DNA from 3 places in the Leucobacter sp. WKLB1 genome. Region 1 is predicted to be linked to each of the others. Evidence: predicted binding sites of a transcription regulator. Region 1 holds the regulator's gene; each other region holds the start of a gene.
The links. Region 1 encodes LexA, which represses DNA repair genes until DNA is damaged. Its sites were predicted from a motif close to TCGAACANNTGTTCGA; they were not measured.
Positions count from the first base shown of each region.

Region 1 (2,261 bases):
ACACCGGAGCGCCCCTCGACGCGGTACCCGTCAACGCCGAGCGCGTCGAGCGTGGCAATAATGGCGGTCTCGAGCGACCGGACGAGATCGACCACGCCGGCTCCCGGACGCAGTCGCACGATCGGGTACGCAACGAGTTGCCCCGGCCCGTGCCAAGTGACCCGGCCGCCGCGGTCGACCGGAACGACGGGCGTACCGTCGGTGGGGTACTCGTCGCGGTCAGCGCGTCGGCCCGCCGTGTAGACCGCGGAGTGCTCGAGGAGCAGAAGCGTGCCGGAATCGGTGCCACGGGTCACGCGTTCCGCTGCTGCGGCCTGCAGGCGGAGTCCGTCGGCATATTCCACGAAGTCTGGCGCGAGGCCGATCACGTCCACTCGGGGTGATGTACCGAATCTGGCGACGGTGTACTGCGATGCGGAGGAGGACGGAGGTGCTGCAGCGATGCTGGACATGCGAACAGATTAGATGTACTCGGTGCAACAAATCAAATTGCGCGAAAAAGGCGCACACCTCATGGAGCGAAGTGTGAGCCTCGGGGCGTGAGGTGCAAGGGTCGGTTGTGGCGTTACACCGAGCGGAAGACTGCCACCACGCGACCGAGCACTTCGGCGTGGTCGCCGAGAATCGGTTCGAATGCGCTATTGCGCGGAAGGAGCCATGTGTGGCCGTCGCGGCGACGGAAGACCTTGACCGTGGCCTCGCCATCCAGCATCGCGGCGACGATGTCGCCATTCTCCGCTTCGCGCTGCTGTCGAATAACTACGAAATCACCATCGCAGATCGCAGCATCGATCATCGAATCGCCGACGACGCGGAGCATGAAGAGCTGGCCGTCTCCGACGAGTTGCCGGGGGAGCGGAACGATCTCTTCGACTTGCTGGTCGGCGGTGATGGGAACGCCTGCCGCAATCTGGCCGACGAGCGGCACGTACGCGGCTTCCTCGACCTGCTGGGTCGGCGCGTCTGCGACTGCGTTCGCAGTCGAAGCGAGTTCGACGAGGATCTCGAGGGCCCGAGGCCGGTTCGGATCTCGCCTGATATAGCCGCCCAGCTCGAGGCGGCTGAGTTGATGGGTCACGCTGGAGAGTGAGGAGAGGCCGACCGCATCGCCGATCTCGCGCATGCTCGGCGGGTAGCCACGGCTCTCGACGGAGCGCGCGATGCACTCGAGGATCGCCTGCTGCTTTTCACTCAGGGGCTTCGTGGAACGGGGCACGGCGGTGTCGCTCATCGCGGTCCTTTCTCGAGCCCGGAGGGCTGTCTGGCGGCGGCGATCCATGAATGTCGGTGGTGGCTGATTCAGTGATGCCGTTGACGAAACCATAGCCGCGACATTCGAACACGGGCAAACACGTGTTCGAGTGTCGGCGAAAAAGATCGGAACATATCTTCGATCACGGGCTTGAAGTTTCGATTCATCGAATATATATTCGAAACAGATGTTCGCACGGACGCATGTTCGTGGCGATCACGACCGAAGGGACACCATCATGAGCGCAATCGCGACCCTGACTCACGAGACGATGCCGGCACCGCGCGTGGCAACTGCGACGCTGCGACTGACCCGTCGTGGCCGTGTGGTGTTCGGCGCGCTCGCGACGGTGCTGGTGGCCGGAGTGCTCGCCCTGGTGGCAGCCTTCGCGGCACCGGAAGCGATGGCAACGGCGCAGGGCTCCGATGGTCAGCAGTTCGAATACGTAGTGGTGCAGCCGGGGAGTTCGCTCTGGTCGCTGGCGACGGAGCTCGACCCCTCTGCCGACCCCCGAGACCTGGTCTCGGAGATTGTGCAGCTCAACCAGCTCGACGAGTCGTCGGTGCAGGCCGGCGAGGCGATCGCTGTACCGCTGCGATACTCAGAAAGCCCGTTGGTCGTGTCGGGCGACGAACTCGGAGCCTGAGGTACTCTCGCCTCTAGACTGGTTCGGTGACCAGTCTGAGTGACCTTCCTCTCCGCGACAACCTCGTCGGCAAAGAGCCCTACGGGGCTCCGCAAGATGCGGTTCCTGTCAGCCTGAACGTGAACGAGAATACGCATACGATTCCGGAGCACGTCGCCATTGATATCGTGCAGTCGCTTGCACACGCAGTGACTGGCGTGAACCGATACCCCGATCGTGAATTCACTGAATTGCGTGAGGCGTTGGCCGGGTATCTCGGGCACGGTCTCACTGCGGAGCAGCTCTGGGCGGCGAACGGGTCGAACGAGGTGTTGCAGCAGATACTGCAGGCCTTCGGCGGGCCTGGCCGGACTCTCCTCAGCT
Region 1 is NZ_AP046115.1:2,310,546-2,312,806, reverse strand. Features, by position in the region: gene lipB (lipoyl(octanoyl) transferase LipB) at 1-452, opposite strand, end outside; gene lexA (transcriptional repressor LexA) at 566-1,231, opposite strand; gene ACZF5Y_RS10505 (LysM peptidoglycan-binding domain-containing protein) at 1,491-1,898, shown strand; gene ACZF5Y_RS10500 (histidinol-phosphate transaminase) at 1,925-2,261, shown strand, end outside.

Region 2 (2,261 bases), 620 kb from region 1:
ACTTCACTTCGCGCCCGAACCGGTTGCGCCAGCGCACATTCACCTTGAAGTCGTTGCCATAGAGAACGGCCTGCTGCACCTCTTCGCCGAGATCTGACCATGAGGTCTTCAGTGAGAAATTGAGGTCGTCGGACAGGCCGACGAGCAGCTTCTCGTAGTACTGGTACAGGCTCTTGCCCTGGCTGGTCCAGGGAACGATGACGCCCTCCGCAATGGAGAGCTCGGGGTCACCCAAGACCAGATCTTCATCGACCGACATGCTGGTACCGAGACCGGAACAGGTCGGGCATGCGCCGAATGGCGCATTGAACGAGAATGTGCGCGGCTCGATTTCGGTGAGTTGCACGGGGTGCTGATTCGGGCACGACAGGTGCTCCGAAAAGAGCTGCACTCGATCAGAGGCATTGGCGTCTTGATCGACGAATTCGATCGCAACGATGCCGCTAGCAAGTCTCAGTGCGGTTTCGAGTGAGTCGGTGAGGCGGCCGAGGATCTCGGGGCCGGCGACGAGCCGGTCGACGACGACCGAGATGTCGTGCTTGACCTGCTTCTTCAGCTGGGGCGGATCGGAAAGCTGGATCATCTCGCCGTCGACGAGTGCGCGAGAATACCCGCTCGCGGCAAGGTCTTGGAAGAGGTCGACGAACTCCCCCTTCTTCTTACTCACGACCGGCGCGAGCACCTGGTAGCGCGTGCGCTCGTCAAGCTCCATCAACTGGTCGGCGATCTGCTGCACCGTCTGTGAGGCGATTCGCTCCCCGCACACCGCGCAGTGCGGCACGCCGATACGGGCCCAGAGCAGACGCATGTAGTCGTAGATCTCGGTGATCGTACCCACGGTCGATCGAGGATTGCGGTTGGTCGATTTCTGGTCGATGGACACGGCGGGGCTCAAACCCTCGATGAAATCGACGTCCGGCCGATCCACCTGCCCGAGGAACTGTCGGGCATAGGCGCTCAACGATTCGACGTAACGACGCTGCCCCTCGGCAAAGATCGTGTCGAAAGCCAGGCTCGATTTGCCGCTCCCGGACAACCCGGTGAACACCACCATCGAGTCGCGCGGAATCGCCAGGTCGACGTTCTGGAGATTATGGACGCGCGCCCCTTGCACGCTGATCTGGGCATGCGCGGATGAGGAGCGGATGGGAGCAGTGGGCGTCGTAGTCACCGCTCCATTCTACGTCGTCATTGCCGAGAATTCGAACATACGTACGACGACTCGCCCCTCGGCTCTGGCGAGTTCCGCCGCACGCGAGTACTATCGACATAAGACAACGAAAGGATGCGTCGTGTCGCTGCCGCAGCTCTCCCCCGTCGTGCGCCGCTCCACCCGCGCACGTACAGATCCCGCCGTCGAGCGCGTTCATGCTCTCGTCACGCAGATCGATCACGAGCGCTTGGACGCCGCCGAGGCATTGCTCGCCGGCGTGCTCGCGCATCAAGCCGCAGACTCACGAGGGCTGAGCGCCTCCGAAGTTCAGTCGTTGGCTCGTTTCGGGGTGACTGAAACCGAACTCCGTGAGCCGACCCCGCTTGCAGCGACGACGCGCGGAATGCTGTGGGATCGCCAAGTCGCCGATCAGAGCGTGACGGTGGCGGAGGCTGCCGAGATGCTCGGCGTGACTGCGGCCCGGGTGCGGCAGCGGTGCGCGGCTGGCTCGCTGCTCGCGCAGCGTCGCAGCGACGGTTGGTACCTGCCGCGATTCCAGTTCCCGCACGACCGCGAGGTCAACGGCTGGGGTATGGTGGCGCGGGCAATCCCGGCGGGCACCCCAATGCTGCTCGCTGAACGGGTACTGACGTCACCGGCAGCATCGCTTCGGGTCGATGGTGAGGAACTCGCTCCCTTCGAATGGCTCGCACAGGGCGGAGATCCGGCAGCCGCGGCCACTGCGGTCGACGATGCGCTGCATCGACTCCCATGAGTGAACGATTGCCCGAGGTTGATCCGTCCCGCTTCCCCGGCCTCGAGGCCGACCCCACCTGGGTGCGCTCACTCCCTGCCGGCACCGCATTCGCTCGTATTTCGAAGACCGCCGGCCCGCACCCCGTTCGCTGGCATGATTTCCGGAGCTACGGCCCGCTCGACGCCCGGTTCGACCCGCACCCCGAACCGGTCGGTGAGCACCCCGGGGAAGGCGTGCTCTACGCGGTCCTCGAACGGCCAGCGATCACGGCGTTCGACGCCTGCGTGCTCGAAGTGTTTCAATCGACGCGCATCATCCGACGCTCCGAAGATGCGCCCGAGGTGACGATCT
Region 2 is NZ_AP046115.1:1,692,540-1,694,800, forward strand. Features, by position in the region: gene uvrA (excinuclease ABC subunit UvrA) at 1-1,171, opposite strand, end outside; gene ACZF5Y_RS07675 (helix-turn-helix domain-containing protein) at 1,293-1,928, shown strand; gene ACZF5Y_RS07680 (RES family NAD+ phosphorylase) at 1,925-2,261, shown strand, end outside.
Region 2: the regulator LexA is predicted to act here: its motif matches at 1,203-1,218, upstream of uvrA (excinuclease ABC subunit UvrA).

Region 3 (2,261 bases), 150 kb from region 1:
ATTAATGGTGTGAAATCGGTCAGAGAGCGGAAGGCCCACCTGAGCGGTGGCGGTCCGCACCCGCAGTTTTGCTTCGGCGAGCGCGGCATCGGGAAGACCGATGATGGCGATTCCGGGCAACTGCTGCGAGACAGCCGATTCGACCATCACCGCGGTGCCCTGCAGTCCGGTCAGCGCGATGGAGGCTGCCCGGCACACCACGCCGCTCACGCAATTCCCCGCAGGTGTTCGATGCGCGGTTCCGCATTCGCACGCATCGTGATGGCGATTGCGTCGATGCGCAGATTGTTGCCCTGGAAGTCATAGCCGCGCACCCAATCGAGCAGGAGTCGTCGAATGCGTGATGCCTTCTGCGCCGTGATCGCCGCGAAGGGGCTGCCGTACCCGGTGCCGCTGCGGGTTTTCACCTCGATCGCGACAACCGTCTCGCCGTCTCGCGCGACGAGGTCGAGCTCACCCGATCGATTGCGCCAGTTGCGTGCGAGGATTCGATACCCGAGCGCCTCCAGGTACGCCGCCGCAAGCGATTCGCCGTGCGCGCCGAGCGCCTGGTTGTGCGGTTGCTGAGCTCCGGGTACCCGATCGTTTTCCGGGGCTGTGTACGTTGCTGCCGTGTGCGTCATGATGCACCTCCTGGCGCACCAGCATTGTCGCTGGAGCGACGCCGCACGGAGGGATCAGTCGGATCTGTGGAGAAGACCCCGGTTCACATGCGATGCCTGCACCGGGGACGAATCACCGGAGCAGATGCGCGATCACTCGTCGAGCGCGAGCTCCTGCGGCAGGGAGAACTCACGCGCCGAAAGCTCTTCGACATTCACATCTTTGAAGGTCAGCACACGCACCGATTTCACGAACCGGTCGGCACGGTACACATCCCACACCCACACGTCAGTCATGGCGAGTTCGAAGTAGAAGTCGTTCCCCGCATCTTGCCGCTTGAGGTCGACCTCGTTGGCGAGGTAGAACCGCCGCTCGGTCTCGACGACGTAGCGGAACTGGCTCGCGATATCGCGGTACTCGCGGAACAGCGACAGCTCGGCTTCGCGCTCGTAATCGTCTAGCTCGTCTTCGTTCATCGACCCCATCCTACCGCCGTCTCAAAGGCATGGCTCTGAACGACTACCGGGCTGCGACGCGCCCAGGCAATCGAGATTGACTTATTCGAACATATGTTCGAATATACCTGCATGAACTCCCCCGTGACCGTCCGCTCGCTGCAGCAGCGAATCTCCGAGATGCAGCCGATGCGACTCGACGCACGCACCATTCCGACTGCGGCCGGATTGCGTCCGCTGCTCCCCGGTGGCTCACTGCGCATGGGGGCGAGCTATGCGGTGCACGGGTCTCGGCAGCTCGCACTGGCACTGCTCGCAGAGGCTTCCGCTTCGGGTGCGTGGTGCGGCATCATCGGCGACACGGCATTCGGCGCCGAGGCTGCAGTTGCCCTGGGAATCGCACTCGATCGGTGCGTCATCATCCCCGAACCGGGCGCCGATGCGATCGGGCTCACCGGAGCCCTGGCCGAAGTGCTGACCGTGGTGCTGCTGGCACCGACCACGCAACCGAGCGCCGGTGAGTCGGAACGCATCGCTGCACGCCTGAGAGAGCACGACGCCGCATTGGTCGTGACCGGTGACTGGCCGCGCCCCGAGTCCACGTTGCGCGTCGCCCGTTCCCACTGGGACGGGCTGGGGCACGGGTACGGCATGCTCACAGACCGCGAGCTGACGGTGCAGACGCAGGATCGCCGCGGCACGCGCAGCCACACGCTCAGATTCCAAGATGGCGCCATCGCAGACCCCGGTATCGCCCCACTCAGACACCTGGTCGCATCATGAACGCGGATCGCACCCTCATGTTCTGGGTGCCGGATTGGCCCGTACACGCGCTGCTGCGCGATGACGGCGCAGACGATCTCTCCCTCACCGCGCCACTCGCGTTGATCGCCAATCGCATCGTGGTCGCGTGCACGCAGGCGGCACGCAGAGAGGGAGTACGCGTCGGGTTGCGGGAGCGCGAGGCGCAGAGCCGCTGCCCGGATCTCGCCGTCTACCCGCACGATCCCGCCACGGACGAGCGACGGTTCGCTCCCGTCGCCGCTCAGCTCGAACAGCTGATTCCCGGCATCGAAGTCGCACGCCCCGGGCTCTGCGCGATACGCGCACGAGGGCCCGCCCGCTACTACGGCGGCGAGAAGCAGGCAGGGCTCGCGGTGTTGGCGCTCGCCGCGCGACTGGGTCTCGGCGAGGCGAGAGTCG
Region 3 is NZ_AP046115.1:2,161,017-2,163,277, forward strand. Features, by position in the region: gene ACZF5Y_RS09840 (ATP-binding protein) at 1-210, opposite strand, end outside; gene ACZF5Y_RS09845 (YraN family protein) at 207-623, opposite strand; gene ACZF5Y_RS09850 (DUF2469 domain-containing protein) at 756-1,079, opposite strand; gene imuA' (DnaE2-dependent mutagenesis accessory factor ImuA') at 1,191-1,841, shown strand; gene ACZF5Y_RS09860 (DNA polymerase Y family protein) at 1,838-2,261, shown strand, end outside.
Region 3: the regulator LexA is predicted to act here: its motif matches at 1,165-1,180, upstream of imuA' (DnaE2-dependent mutagenesis accessory factor ImuA').